3 regions of the Fictibacillus sp. EA-CB0309 genome follow, and region 1 is predicted to be linked to each of the others. Evidence: riboswitches for the same ligand, from Rfam matches in the RefSeq annotation. Region 1 holds a riboswitch; each other region holds the start of a gene.
What was found. A riboswitch is a leader RNA that binds a small molecule or an ion and turns the genes downstream of it on or off. The one in region 1 is predicted to bind S-adenosylmethionine.
Positions count from the first base shown of each region.

Region 1 (4,285 bases):
CGAATGTTTTCCGTTCTATCTTCATCTGAAAACGATAGGTCACGGTTTAATCCATTTCGGATGTTGTCTCCATCCAGTACATAGTTACGAATGTTTCGCTCGTACAGTTCTTTTGCGAGTGCATTCGCAATGGTTGACTTGCCTGAACCTGAGAGACCGGTAAACCAAAGTACAAAACTAGAATGGTTATTTTGCCTTTGCCTGTCTGCTTTCGTAATCGAGCTATCGTGCCAAATTATATTGTGAGGTTTGCTCATTTGAATCTCCTTTTCGGTGATTTTCTTCATGTTTTCTTAGCCCATTTATTAAGACTTCTACTACTTCTTTACGGCTAAATGTGCTAGGCGGCAAATCACCATTACGAAGCAGCTCTCGTACCTTTGTTCCAGATAGAATCACATGATCTTCACTTGTGTGAGGACACGTTTTTGAAGAGGCCATTGCTTCACATTTTTTACAGAAAAAGCTATGTTCAAAGAAAAGTGTCGTTATGCCGATCTCATCTGCTGTAAACTGTGAAAAGATTTCTTGTGCTTCATATGTCCCGTAATAATTTCCGACGCCTGCATGATCACGGCCTACAATAAAATGTGTACAGCCATAATTTTTTCTAACGAGAGCGTGAAAAATCGCTTCACGTGGACCTGCATAGCGCATTGCGGCTGGAAAAACAGCTAGGAAGACACGGTCACTTGGATAATAATTCTGTAAAAGGACATGATAGCTTTCCATACGAACATCAGCTGGTATATCATCTGATTTCGTTTCACCGACGAGCGGATTTAAGAAGAGGCCATCCACCGTTTCAAGCGCTGTTTTTTGGATATATTCATGTGCACGGTGAACTGGATTTCTCGTTTGAAAGCCTACTACTGTTTTCCATCCCAAATCACTAAACGTCTTTCTCGTTTCACTAGGATCGAGATGATAGGCTTTGAATTCCTTTTTCAGAGGACGTTTAACGAGCGTGATGTCTCCGCCTACGTATACAGAAGGACGCTCTAGCAATTTCTTTACACCAGGGTGATCGTTATCAGTAGTTTTGTAGACTTTCTCTGCCTCTATTTGCTTAATAGGAGTATAGATATCTCCAACCTGCAGGATTCCGTAAGTTTCTCCTTCGTACGTTAACCGAACTTCTTCACCTGCCCTTAGTCCTTCAGCTGTTTCACGATTCACCGGTAACGTGATCGGAAGACTCCAAACTGTTCCATCACTTAGCCTGATGTCATGAACAACAGATTGATAGTCTTCTTGATTTAAAAATCCTGTTAAAGGGCTATATGCTCCTATAGCTATTAATTCAAGGTCGCTAAGTGCTGTCGCATCGAGAGTGATTTCTTTTTGTATGTGGTGATAAGGTGTCTCTGGCTGATAACGGCTGATTAATTTTCCTCCGTGGGGCTGAATTGTACTCATTACGTTTCTCTCCTCCTAAATTTCTCTTTATTGGCTTTCATTTTGATGAAGGCCACATTCTAGTTTCCTAAACCAGACCAACGTCCAGAACGAAGGTCATCTGCGTTTAGTGCAGCCTGTGTACATGGCTCACAACCTATACTGGGATAGCCATTATCGTGAAGTTTGTTGTACGGCAAATTATTTTTGTGTGCGTAACGCCAAATGTCTTTCCAAGTCCAGTGAATAAGCGGGCAAATCTTAATGCTTTTAAATCGCCCATCCCGATTAACAAATTGTGTGTTTTGGCGGGTAGGTGATTGTTCACGGCGGAGGCCAGAAAGCCAGGCTGTTACTCCGTTCAGTTCTTCTTCTAAAGGGATCACTTTTCTAATGTTGCAGCATTGATTCGGATTCAATTTCCAAAGCTCTTCACCGTACTTACTCACCTGTTCTTCAAGAGATAAAGCGGGAGTCTTTAACTTGATCTGAAGAGATGGATATCTTTTCTTCGCTGCTTCAATAACTTCATACGTTTCTTGAAAATGCAGATGCGTATCAAGAAAAACAATTTGAGCATCAGGCTTTATTTGATGAACAAGATCAACAAGGACGCTTCCTTCAATTCCGAAGCTGCACGCGTAAACCAAATCATCTTCATATGTTTCATAAGCCCACTTCAAAACATGCAGTGCACCTTTTGTAGGGTTATCACTGTTAAATTCACGGGTTTTGTTGTCCCATGTTTCGTACGTTAGCAATTTGTTACCTCCTTCTTGCCATTAAAAAAGCGGCTTTAACGTTTTTAGGACACTGCCCATTCGTTAAAACCGCCTCTAGTTTTCTAGTCAGCGAGCTATTTAATTCTTACCTTCTCGTTTTTTCGAGCTGAATTACTTTTCCATCTTGTACGATTAATGTGATTGATCCAAATTTGATACTGCTCAGCATTTTTTCAAGCTGAGGAAGAAAATCGTTTGCACTATTTTCGTTCGCCACTCCACTGCCTCCCTTTTTAAGTCAAATATCTCTTATAAAAACAAAAAAACCTTCCCATTTCGGAAAGATAGTGGAGGTAAACGTATTACCTTATCTTCCAAAATGTAAAAACATTCTGCTGGAGTTAGCACCTTACGATTGCAGGTTGCCGGGTTTCATCGGGCCAGATCCCTTCACCACTCTTGATAAGAGTTTAATTTTTAAAAATCATATCACATCTGAAGCGGATATCAAGACCTATTTTTTAATTTTTCTTTTTTTACAAAATATTTAAACAAACAGTTGACATTTTGTCTTTTTGGAACATATAGTAATAACTAAAATTTCATCCGCATCGCTGATCGGAAAACCGAAGGCTCTTAACATCACTTGTTAAGGGCCTTTTTATTTTGAGGAGGAAAAGTATGAAAAAGTTAATTGTTCTAGCTCTTATCGGACTTGTTGCACAATTGATCGACGGTTCACTTGGAATGGCATATGGAGTAACTTCCACTTCATTGCTCTTAGTAGCGGGTATAGCCCCAGCGGCTGCATCAGCTTCTGTCCACTTAGCAGAAGTCGTAACGACCGCTGCCTCAGGAATATCTCACATTAAGTTTGGAAATGTTGATCGTCAGGTTGTTCTTCGTTTAATACTACCAGGTTCCATTGGTGCTTTTGTTGGAGCTTGTTTTTTAAGCAGTCTTCCTGGAGATGTAGTAAAGCCCTATATTTCAATCTTTCTTATTTTGCTAGGTGTCTATATTCTGTATCGTTTTCTTTTTAAGCTTGGTGAAAAACGGGCAGCTACTAGCAAGCCTTTTACAAAAAAACAACTATTGCCGCTTGGTTTGTTAGCTGGATTTTTAGATGCAACGGGTGGCGGCGGATGGGGTCCTGTCACGACTCCTGTCTTAATGGCAAAGCAAGATATGAAAACAAGAAAAGTGATTGGATCAGTCGATACAAGTGAATTTGCTGTAGCTGTGTCAGCTTCTATCGGTTTCTTTATCTCACTCGGGTGGGAACAAGTCGAATGGCTTTGGGTAGGTGCGCTCATGGCCGGCGGAGTGATCGCTGCTCCAATCGCAGCTTGGCTTGTCCGCTTGATCCCCTCACATATCTTAGGAGTTCTAGTGGGAGGATTAATCATCATCACCAATATTCGAACACTCCTTCTTACTGTTGGACTGTCTTCCGATACGATGTTCTCAATCTACTTTGTTCTTGCAGCCTTTTGGGCTGTTGGCGTAATCTATGCTGTAAAAAGCAACCCCAAAAATAAAAATACGAAATTTTTAAAAAATTCTGTTGACTATTGATTATGAGCTATGTATTATAAATCTTAATTCAATATTCAAATCTTCTTATCCAGAGAGGCGGAGGGACTGACCCTATGAAGCCCGGCAACCAGCGTACACGCATGGTGCTAATTTCAGCAGAACATTAACGTTCTGAAAGATGAGACTTCGATCGTGTGAAATCATCGGGACCTCTTCTTTTGGAAGAGGTCTTTTTTGTTGGATAAGTTGAATCTGAATTCAAATTGGATGCCCAAAAAATTAAAAAATGTTGAGGAGAGATTTGAAAATGAGCGAACAAGCAAAAAACGAAGAAAGACAATTTGGATTTGAGACAATTTCACTGCATGAAGGACAAAAAGTAGATCCGACAACTGGAGCGCGAGCAGTACCGATTTACCAAACTACTTCTTATCAGTTCAACTCTACGGAACATGCTGCTAACTTATTTGCGTTAAAAGAATTCGGGAACATCTACACGCGTTTAATGAATCCGACGCAAGACGCGTTTGAGCAGACAATCGCTAAATTAGAAGGCGGTGTTGGTGCCCTTGCCCTTGCTTCTGGTCAGGCTGCAATCACAAATGCCATTTTCAATATCGCAGGTT
Region 1 is NZ_CP169271.1:2,016,121-2,020,405, reverse strand. Features, by position in the region: gene cysC (adenylyl-sulfate kinase) at 1-257, opposite strand, end outside; gene sat (sulfate adenylyltransferase) at 223-1,419, opposite strand; partial or broken gene ACEWFH_RS11335 (phosphoadenylyl-sulfate reductase) at 1,447-2,159, opposite strand; partial or broken gene ACEWFH_RS11330 (YezD family protein) at 2,255-2,397, opposite strand; SAM riboswitch class I at 2,485-2,589, opposite strand; gene ACEWFH_RS11325 (sulfite exporter TauE/SafE family protein) at 2,802-3,698, shown strand; SAM riboswitch class I at 3,741-3,844, shown strand; gene ACEWFH_RS11320 (homocysteine synthase) at 3,967-4,285, shown strand, end outside.

Region 2 (4,285 bases), 1.7 Mb from region 1:
TGCAGTGGGCACTGTAATCACAGAAGCGAGTTTCATATTATTCTCTGCTCCAAATGCGTCCATATAAACTTTATGCTGAAAAAGGTTTGCGTCCAATGATCCGCTTTTCAATGAAATATTTGGTTGTACATAATCATTGAATTCTTTTACTTCAACGGTGTATCCCTTTTTCTCAAGATAAGGTTTTACCCCTTTTTCAAGCATGTCACTGTATGGAACGGTGGCACCTAATGTAATTTCCTTTTTTCATCTTCTCCTGATGCACCACAACCCGTTAGCAGTACGCTAATCAAGATCGCTACAATTAAAATTAATGGATATCTCTTCAATTTGTCTCTCTCCCCACTCTTCTAATTATTTACTTTCCGCAGAAGCTCGTCTGAATTTTGCCGCCGGATGGTCTTTTGGCAATAGAGGCTCCCCTTGAGAAAATAATTTTTCTCGGAGCGTACCTTTTTTGTAATCTTTTTGTAAAGTCCTCTCTCTTGAAGAACGGGTACAACCAACTCCACAAAAGATTCTAAATCGCCTGGTGTTACAAGATGATTTAGGTTGAACCCATCCACTCCAGACTCTTCAAACTGCGCTTGGATGCCATCTGCTACTTCTTCTGGGTTGCCGACGATAAAACTTCCTCTGTCCGGTGACTCAAAACGATTTAAGACTTCTCCTACCGTGAGCGGTTTAGGCGCATCGGTTGTAAGCATAGCTGCTTTATAATGTCCGCCTTCTGTTGATTTGTTGTATCCAAAAGGAAGGTCAGGATCTAACCCTTCATATTCAGCAATATCATAGCCGCTTGCGCCGTATTGTGCTTTTGCAGCATCGGCACTCCAAACGCTTGCATATGCTTTAAACTTTTCTTCTGCTTCCTCAGTTGTTACTCCGACCACCACGTTTAAGAATGAAAAGATTTTGATGTTTTCTGGGTTCCGTCCATGTTTTTTGCCCGCTCTCGGATGTCGTCCGCATAATAGCGGATTCTTTGTGGTGTAGGGCCGCCTACGAAGATGCACTCTGCATGCTTTGCTGCGAAATCTCGCCCCCGCTCTGATGTTCCTGCTTGATAGATGACTGGCGTTCTTTGCAGTGATGGTTCGCTTAAATGCGGTCCTTCAACTTTGAAATATTGTCCTTCGTGATTGATCTCATGAACTTTCTCAGGATCAACAAGCGTATTGGTTTCATGGTCCTCAATAAAAGCATCATCTTCCCAGCTGTTTTCCCAAAGCTTGTATGACACCTCTAAATATTCATCAGCGATGTTGTACCTCTCATCATGTTTGATCATATTCTCCAAACCAAAATTCCTCGCAGCATTCGGTAAGTAAGACGTGACCACATTCCAAGCAATCCGGCCTTTTGTTAAGTGATCAAGAGTAGAAAAGCGTCTCGCGTTGCCAAAAGGCTGTTCATACGTAGTACTAACCGTAACCGCAAAAGATAGATTTTCTGTAACACTCGCCATTGCAGATATAAGAAGCGCTGGATCATTCAGCGGCACTTGCAGTCCATCACGGACCGAAGGATGCTTGCTTTTTTATACACGTCATATATGCCAAGTACATCTGCAAAAAACACAGCATCAAACTTTCCTTTCTCTAGAAGTTTTGCGTATTCAATCCAATAATCCAGATCCTTATAGTTTCTATGTCTCTTGTTCTCCGGGTGCTTCCAAAGGCCATGAGAATTATGCATAGCACTTGTCATCTCAAACGCGTTAAACAATATTTCTTTACTCAAAATTGTTTCCTCCGTTACATAGAATTTTTTTGTACCCATCCCAAGAGAAAATAAAAAAACCTCTTCAAAATTAAGAAGAGGTTTAAAAATACGTGAAATAAACATACGTATAGGTCTCCTCTTATCTTTCAAGCCATTGCGCTTGCTGGAATTGGCACAGTACTAAAAATAGTTGTTGCCGAGGCTTCAAAGGGCCAGTCCCTCCACCTCTCTCGATAAGAAATCGATGATATTCAATTTAGTAACGAAATATACAGGAATACAAATAGCCTGTCAATGGAATTTAGAGAAATAAAATAATTTTCTTAACAATCAGTTTTTAGTTGACAGCGGTTTGCTTTATCCTCTATAGTGGTGACTAATAATTAAATATTGTATCTTATCAAGAGTCAGGGAGGAACTGGTCCTACGATCCTGCAGCAACCGCTTTTATTAAAAGAAAGGTGCTAATTCCAGCAGATGTTTTTGAATGTCTGATAGATGAGAGAGCGTGTTAGCACATGGAATCTACGTCCTCTTTCGTCTTTGAAAGAGGGCTTTTTTGTTTGTTTATCCTTTGCAGTCTTTGTGGGCGGTTGGTTTCCGTTTCAGGTTGCTTCGCTTTCCGCGGGGCGTGCGGTGAGCCACTTCGCGCTTCGCACCGGTAAGTGTCTCACCTGCCCACTCGTCCCGCAGGAGTCTCGCACCTTACACTCCAACCAACAAGACAATGAAGTTTTTAAGAACCATCCAGACATAAACAACTTACTGAAAAAACTATAGGAGGGAACCATGAGCATACCTTTGAGAAAAACCATCCAAAAAGATAGTTTTGAAGAAGCGATAAATACCGCACTAGCACTAAAAGAAGTTTTCAAGAAACGGGCAGAATTTGTAGATCGAGAAGGCGTTTTTCCTTATGAAAACTTTCAAGATCTTAAGAAACATGACTTTCTTTCTCTTACCATTCCACAAGAATATGGTGGTAAAGGGTTAAATCTAGTTGAATTCTTAACTATACAAGAGCACTTAGCTGAGGGAGATGCACCTACTGCCCTTTCTCTTGGGTGGCATTTGGGTACTCTTTTAGAGGCGGCAGAAAATCGTCATTGGAATGGAAACGCGTTCGCTGATCTTAGCCGGAAAATTGTTGAACAAAAAGCACTCATTAATTTGGCACAAACAGAGCGTGCGACAGGAAGTCCGTCTCGAGGGGGTATTCCTACTACAACAGCAGTTAAGAAAGCAGACGGATGGCTGATAAACGGAAGCAAAGCTTTTACTTCTATGGCAGAAGCCCTTGATTTCTCGGTCATTACTGCTACCATTTCTGAAACCAACCATAAAGGATTTTTCTTAGTGAATCATCGGGAAAAAGGGGTTTTTGTAAAAGAAACATGGGACAGCATCTCTATGAGAGGAACAAAAAGTGATGATCTCCTTTTAAAAGACGTTTATGTACCCGAGGAAAATCTTCTTGTCATAGAAGACGGGAAGAACATTATTCCTAAAGGCTGGTATCTTCAAGTTCCTGCTGTATACCTAGGCATCGCAAGAGGAGCGCGGAATTACGCGATTGAATTTGCATCAGAGTATAGCCCTAACACCTTATCAGGACCTATCTCAGAAGTACCAGAAGTGAGAAGAAAGATTGGCAAGATAGAACTTGAGTTATTTCAAGCAAGAACGATCCTTCACGCCGTTGCTGAAAAATGGGTAAACCACCCTGAACAACGTCATAATCTAGGTACCGAACTCGCTGCTGTTAAGCACTCTGTAACAAACAGCGCAAATAGAGTTGTTGATCTCGCGATGAGAATCGTTGGTGCTAGAAGTCTTTCTGTGCAAAATCCGCTTCAGCGGCACTTCCGAGATGTAAGAGCCGGTCTTCATAATCCGCCAACAGATGATGCCATCGTCTATTCGTTAGCGGATGCAGCGCTTAAATAAAAGAAGTCAACTGACAGATTCATGATAAACTCAATATTTTTTTGTATGATGAGTTTTAGATCACCATAGGTTATTATGGATACAATATATTTCCATATTAATCAATTCACAAAAGGTGGTTTACTCATGAGGGCGCTTCTTCAATTCACTTATTTACAAGCACTTTCTTGCATCTTTCCAGTCATCATCTTTGGTGCGTTAGCTCTTTCAAAATTCGTCAGCATTCCGTTCATCCCTCGATACGATTTCATACTCCTTCTTTGTCTCTTAACACAGGTTGCGATGATCGTAACGAAACTTGAAACGATAGATGAATTAAAAGTCATCTGTGTCTTTCACTTAATCGGTCTGGCTCTAGAATTATTTAAAGTTCATATGGGGTCTTGGAGCTATCCTGAAGAGGCATATTCTAAAATTTACGGAGTACCTCTTTACAGCGGTTTTATGTATGCTAGTGTTGCAAGCTATATTTGTCAGAGCTGGCGGAGGTTAGATCTTCAGATTAAGGGTTGGCCGAATCCTCTCTTTTCTTTTGGAATTTGTGTACTGATTTATTTAAACTTTTTTACCCATCATTACTTGTTCGATGCTAGATGGGTTCTGATTTTGCTTT
Region 2 is NZ_CP169271.1:347,119-351,403, reverse strand. Features, by position in the region: gene ACEWFH_RS02115 (MetQ/NlpA family ABC transporter substrate-binding protein) at 1-204, opposite strand, end outside; partial or broken gene ACEWFH_RS02110 (LLM class flavin-dependent oxidoreductase) at 355-1,782, opposite strand; SAM riboswitch class I at 1,862-1,965, opposite strand; SAM riboswitch class I at 2,120-2,230, shown strand; gene ACEWFH_RS02105 (acyl-CoA dehydrogenase family protein) at 2,515-3,672, shown strand; gene ACEWFH_RS02100 (DUF817 domain-containing protein) at 3,799-4,285, shown strand, end outside.
Region 2: another riboswitch for S-adenosylmethionine. It lies ahead of ACEWFH_RS02105 (acyl-CoA dehydrogenase family protein); the one in region 1 lies ahead of ACEWFH_RS11330 (YezD family protein).

Region 3 (4,285 bases), 1.3 Mb from region 1:
GGGAATCTCTCTTACACTGATTGGTTTAAGAATAAAAACGAAAAAAGAGATGGATACAGAAAACAGTGTAAAATAGAGCGCTGTTTTTTTATGTGTTTTGAAGAGAGTTCCAATCTTTTGTATAATACAAGGAGTTAATACCATTCATTGAGTCAGAGGAGACAATCATGAAATACGAGGATTTTAAAGAAATCGTGCATGGAAGAAGAAGTGTTCGCAAGTTTACGGATGAATCAGTAGCTCAAGAAGATATTTATGAGATCATGGATTGCGCTCGCTATGCGCCGAGTGATACAAACTCACAAACATGGGAATTTATCGTAATTCGCAACAAAGATAAAGTGAAAAAAATTGAAGAGATGACGTGGGATGCTATTCATAAGCTGGCAGCCAGAGCGGAAGGGAACGGCAAGACGAAGGAAGCGAAATTGCTGACTCGTTCGTTCGGTCCATATGCCACTGCATTCTCAGGAGCTCCTGTGTTAATCATCTGTTTAGCTACTCCTTACGAATCGAAATTCCGTGAAAAAATCTTTGACCCGATCGAGCTTGCGGAAGAATCAGTTTGGGAAGAAGAAGGGATTAAGAGCAGCTGTCTAGCGATCCAAAACTTAATGCTAGCCGCACATGCGCGCGGTCTTGGTTCTTGTCCGATGACAGGTCCTGTGTTATTAGCTCAAGATGCGATTCGCGAGTATTTGGATATTTCATCTGAGAAGCAGATTAATATGGTCATTTCACTAGGTCACCCACAAGATCAGCCCAAAAAATTGGCACGAAAAGCAGTAGAAGAGATCGTAACATACGTAGATTAATCAAGAAACGACTTTCAATGGTCCTATAAGAAGGATTTTATGGAAATATAGCTCGTCCAGCGGCTGTCAAAGCACGCTGGACGAGCGCCATATGAAAAATACGAGCGCCTTAACCCCTCAAATTCAAACCTCTGTACCTTGCCCCTCATTCATCTCCCTGTGACTTCAGACCTACAAATTTTCAATAGAAAAAAGGATTCTTTTCGACAGATACCGAATATGTGTTTCATAAAACGTATTTTTCAGAATAGAAAGAGGAACATCTTATGAAAGAGACATTTGACTTAATTGACTATGCTCTGCAAAAAAGCGGACTGGGAGAGCTTAAAGATCCAACGCAATTCCAATACTTAGGCGAAGGGGCTTGGCATTATGCTTATCTCATTCAGTTGCGTACAGGTGACCCAGTAGTCGTTCGATTTCCTAAAGCGGAAGCATATGGCAGAAAAATTGAGTTTGATGAAGCGGCTTCTTACGCAGAGTATGCTGGAACAAAAGCTTACTACAAACTGGCTAACTCAGTTAAACCAGGAATCTGTCCAGAATTCTTCAATTACCATGTAGAAAAAGACAAAACGTTTACAGTTGAGTCATATGGAGGAAAGGCAATCAAACTAGATAACTTTACGGTTGTAGAAGCGTTTCAAGTAGGCGCGGAATTAGGTGAGTTCTTCAGAAATTTGAATGCTGTTCAACATGGTTTAAAAGGGTTTGGTTATCTATCATGGAACGGCAAAACGATTGAGGGGAAACTGCAGTCAGATGTTTCTGAGTTTATGAAAGAAGAGAACGATGAATATGTGAATGATTTTAATAGATTTATAGATTCTTATGATGGTTCCATACGTCCAACAGCTCTAGTTTATCTTCAAGATTGCTTAAAGAACAGAGAGATTGATGAGCAAACCATTACATTTACAAACCAAGATACATCACCTGAAAATATATTGCTTCACATAGACGGCAGAGTAAGTCTGATCGATCCAGTGCCGATTCTATATAGCGGGGATTCATTAGCAGGCAACTTTCTAAATAACTACCGAACACTGTTCCCGACGTTTTTTAATACACCGCGCTATGCCAAACATGAGTTTGATCGTTTTGAAGACAGATTGCATAGGATGGCAGATGGGTTTTTAGAAGGATATTCTAATGGAGATCTCATCGTAAAACAGCGTGTGAAACAAGAAGAGTTTATTCAGCTAACAAGTTTAGCTGCATCGCACTGGGATCTGCTGCAGTCTGGTGAATTAACGGCTGAACAGAAAATTAGGTACGGAGAAAAAGATGCGATCGCCAACCGAATACCAGTACTAGTGAAAAAATAGATGGATTTAAATGGACAGATGAAAAAAGTGGAACGAAATTGGCATAAGCTGCATAGCATGGGCATAATCTTAATTCAAAGCTGACAGTTGAACACTAAGCCGCTAAGTCTTTTGTATTACTTTTATGATTTTTCAAAAAACGGTTGACTTTTTAAAACGTAATACTCTATAATCCTATTCAAGAACAAAACAAACATCAGCACGGTAATGTGTTAAACATAATTTAATTATCTCTTATCCAGAGAGGCGGAGGGACTAGGCCCGATGAAGCCCGGCAACCAACAAACCACATTTGGTTTGGAAAGGTGCCAATTCCTACAGATCGTTTTTGATCTGAAAGATAAGAGGAGGACCAAAACCCTCTTCTTAGGAAGGGGTTTTTCTTTTTCCCCTTATTTTTCTTCAACATAAAACTTCACACCGCAATCCATTTTCATTTTAAAAATTGCATACGAAACAAGGGAAGAGTTCTAATCTTTATCCCTAGTTTTCCTATACGTTTTACCAACTTAATTTTACAAAAACAAGGAGAGGTTAACATGACTAAATCTTTTGACGGATACGATATTGAAACATTGCTTTTACACGGAGGGCAAGCGCCTGATCCGACGACTGGATCGCGAGCGGTGCCAGTCTATCAAACTACTTCATATGTTTTTTCAGATACCGATCACGCACAAAGTTTATTCGCACTCGATGAGCCAGGCAACATTTACAGCCGAATTGGAAACCCGACAGTAGATGTGTTTGAAAAAGAGTAGCCCTCCTAGAAGACGGTGTAGCAGCGGTAGCTACTTCATCAGGCATGTCAGCTATCGCACTTGCCATTCTGAATATCGCACATGCTGGTGATGAGATCGTTGCTGCTACAAATCTGTATGGCGGAACATACAACTTATTTTCTACTACTCTTCCGAAATACGGAATCAACGTAAAATTCGTTGACGCTGAGGATCCAGAGAATTTTAGAAAGGCGGTTACACCAAACACGAAAGCTTTTTTCGCTGAAACAATCGGAAACCCGAGCCTGAATGTACTAGATATTGAAGCAGTAGCGGACATCGCACATGAAAACGGAGTGCCGCTTCTAATTGATAACACTTTCGCAACACCATATGTAACAAAGCCCTTAAGCTGGGGAGCGGATATCGTCATCCATTCAGCTACAAAATGGATCGGCGGACACGGAACGGCAATCGGTGGAGTGGTGGTTGACGGAGGACGTTTTAATTGGAACTCAGAAAAGTATCCGGGATTCACGGAGCCTGACAGAAGCTATAACGGACTCCGATATGCAAATGATTTTGGAACATTGGCATTTGCAACGAAACTGCGCGTACAGCTATTACGAGATTTTGGAGCTTGCTTAAGCCCGCATAATGCGTTCCTTCTTTTACAAGGTTTAGAGACTTTGCACTTAAGAGTAGAAAAACATACAAAAAATGCGCAGGAAGTTGCTGACTATCTTGAAAAACATCCAGCAGTCGATTGGGTGTCCTATCCGGGGTTAACATCTCACCGAAGTCATGAACTGGCAAAAAAGTACTTAAGCAACGGCTTCGGGTCGATCGTAAACTTTGGAATCAAAGGCGGACGCGATGCCGGACGCAAAGTAATCAACAACATCTCACTTTGGTCACATGTTGCAAACGTGGGAGATGCAAAATCATTAATTATCCATCCGGCTTCAACAACACACCAGCAGCTAAGCGGTGAAGAGTTGCTTGCAACAGGCGTAACAGAAGAACTCATTCGCTTATCGATCGGACTTGAATCGGTGAAAGATCTAACGAATGATCTTGATCGCGCCATTCAAGTCGCAACGGGCATCGGTTCTGACAAAACAGAGATCACGATTAATGATGAAGGGGTCATTCGCTGGGCATTGCAATCATCACTTTATAAAGCGGTAGAAAACGGTCAAGAAATTCAGCGCCCTAAGACACTTGCTATCGTAGGGCTAAGTTCAAATCCAGCAAGGCCAAGTCACAGACTTGCAAGAAAAATGCAGCGCCTCGGATATAAGGTCGTTCCTGTTAACCCAAGAGAAACGGAAGTGCTTGATGAAAAAGCATATCCAGATCTGAAGTCCATTCCGTTTCCAATCGACGTTGTTCAAGTGTTTAGAAGTCCTGAAGCAGC
Region 3 is NZ_CP169271.1:3,332,029-3,336,313, reverse strand. Features, by position in the region: gene ACEWFH_RS18680 (hypothetical protein) at 1-76, shown strand, start outside; gene ACEWFH_RS18675 (nitroreductase family protein) at 168-815, shown strand; gene ACEWFH_RS18670 (hypothetical protein) at 1,082-2,143, shown strand; SAM riboswitch class I at 2,375-2,490, shown strand; partial or broken gene ACEWFH_RS18665 (PLP-dependent aspartate aminotransferase family protein) at 2,683-4,285, shown strand, end outside.
Region 3: another riboswitch for S-adenosylmethionine. It lies ahead of ACEWFH_RS18665 (PLP-dependent aspartate aminotransferase family protein); the one in region 1 lies ahead of ACEWFH_RS11330 (YezD family protein).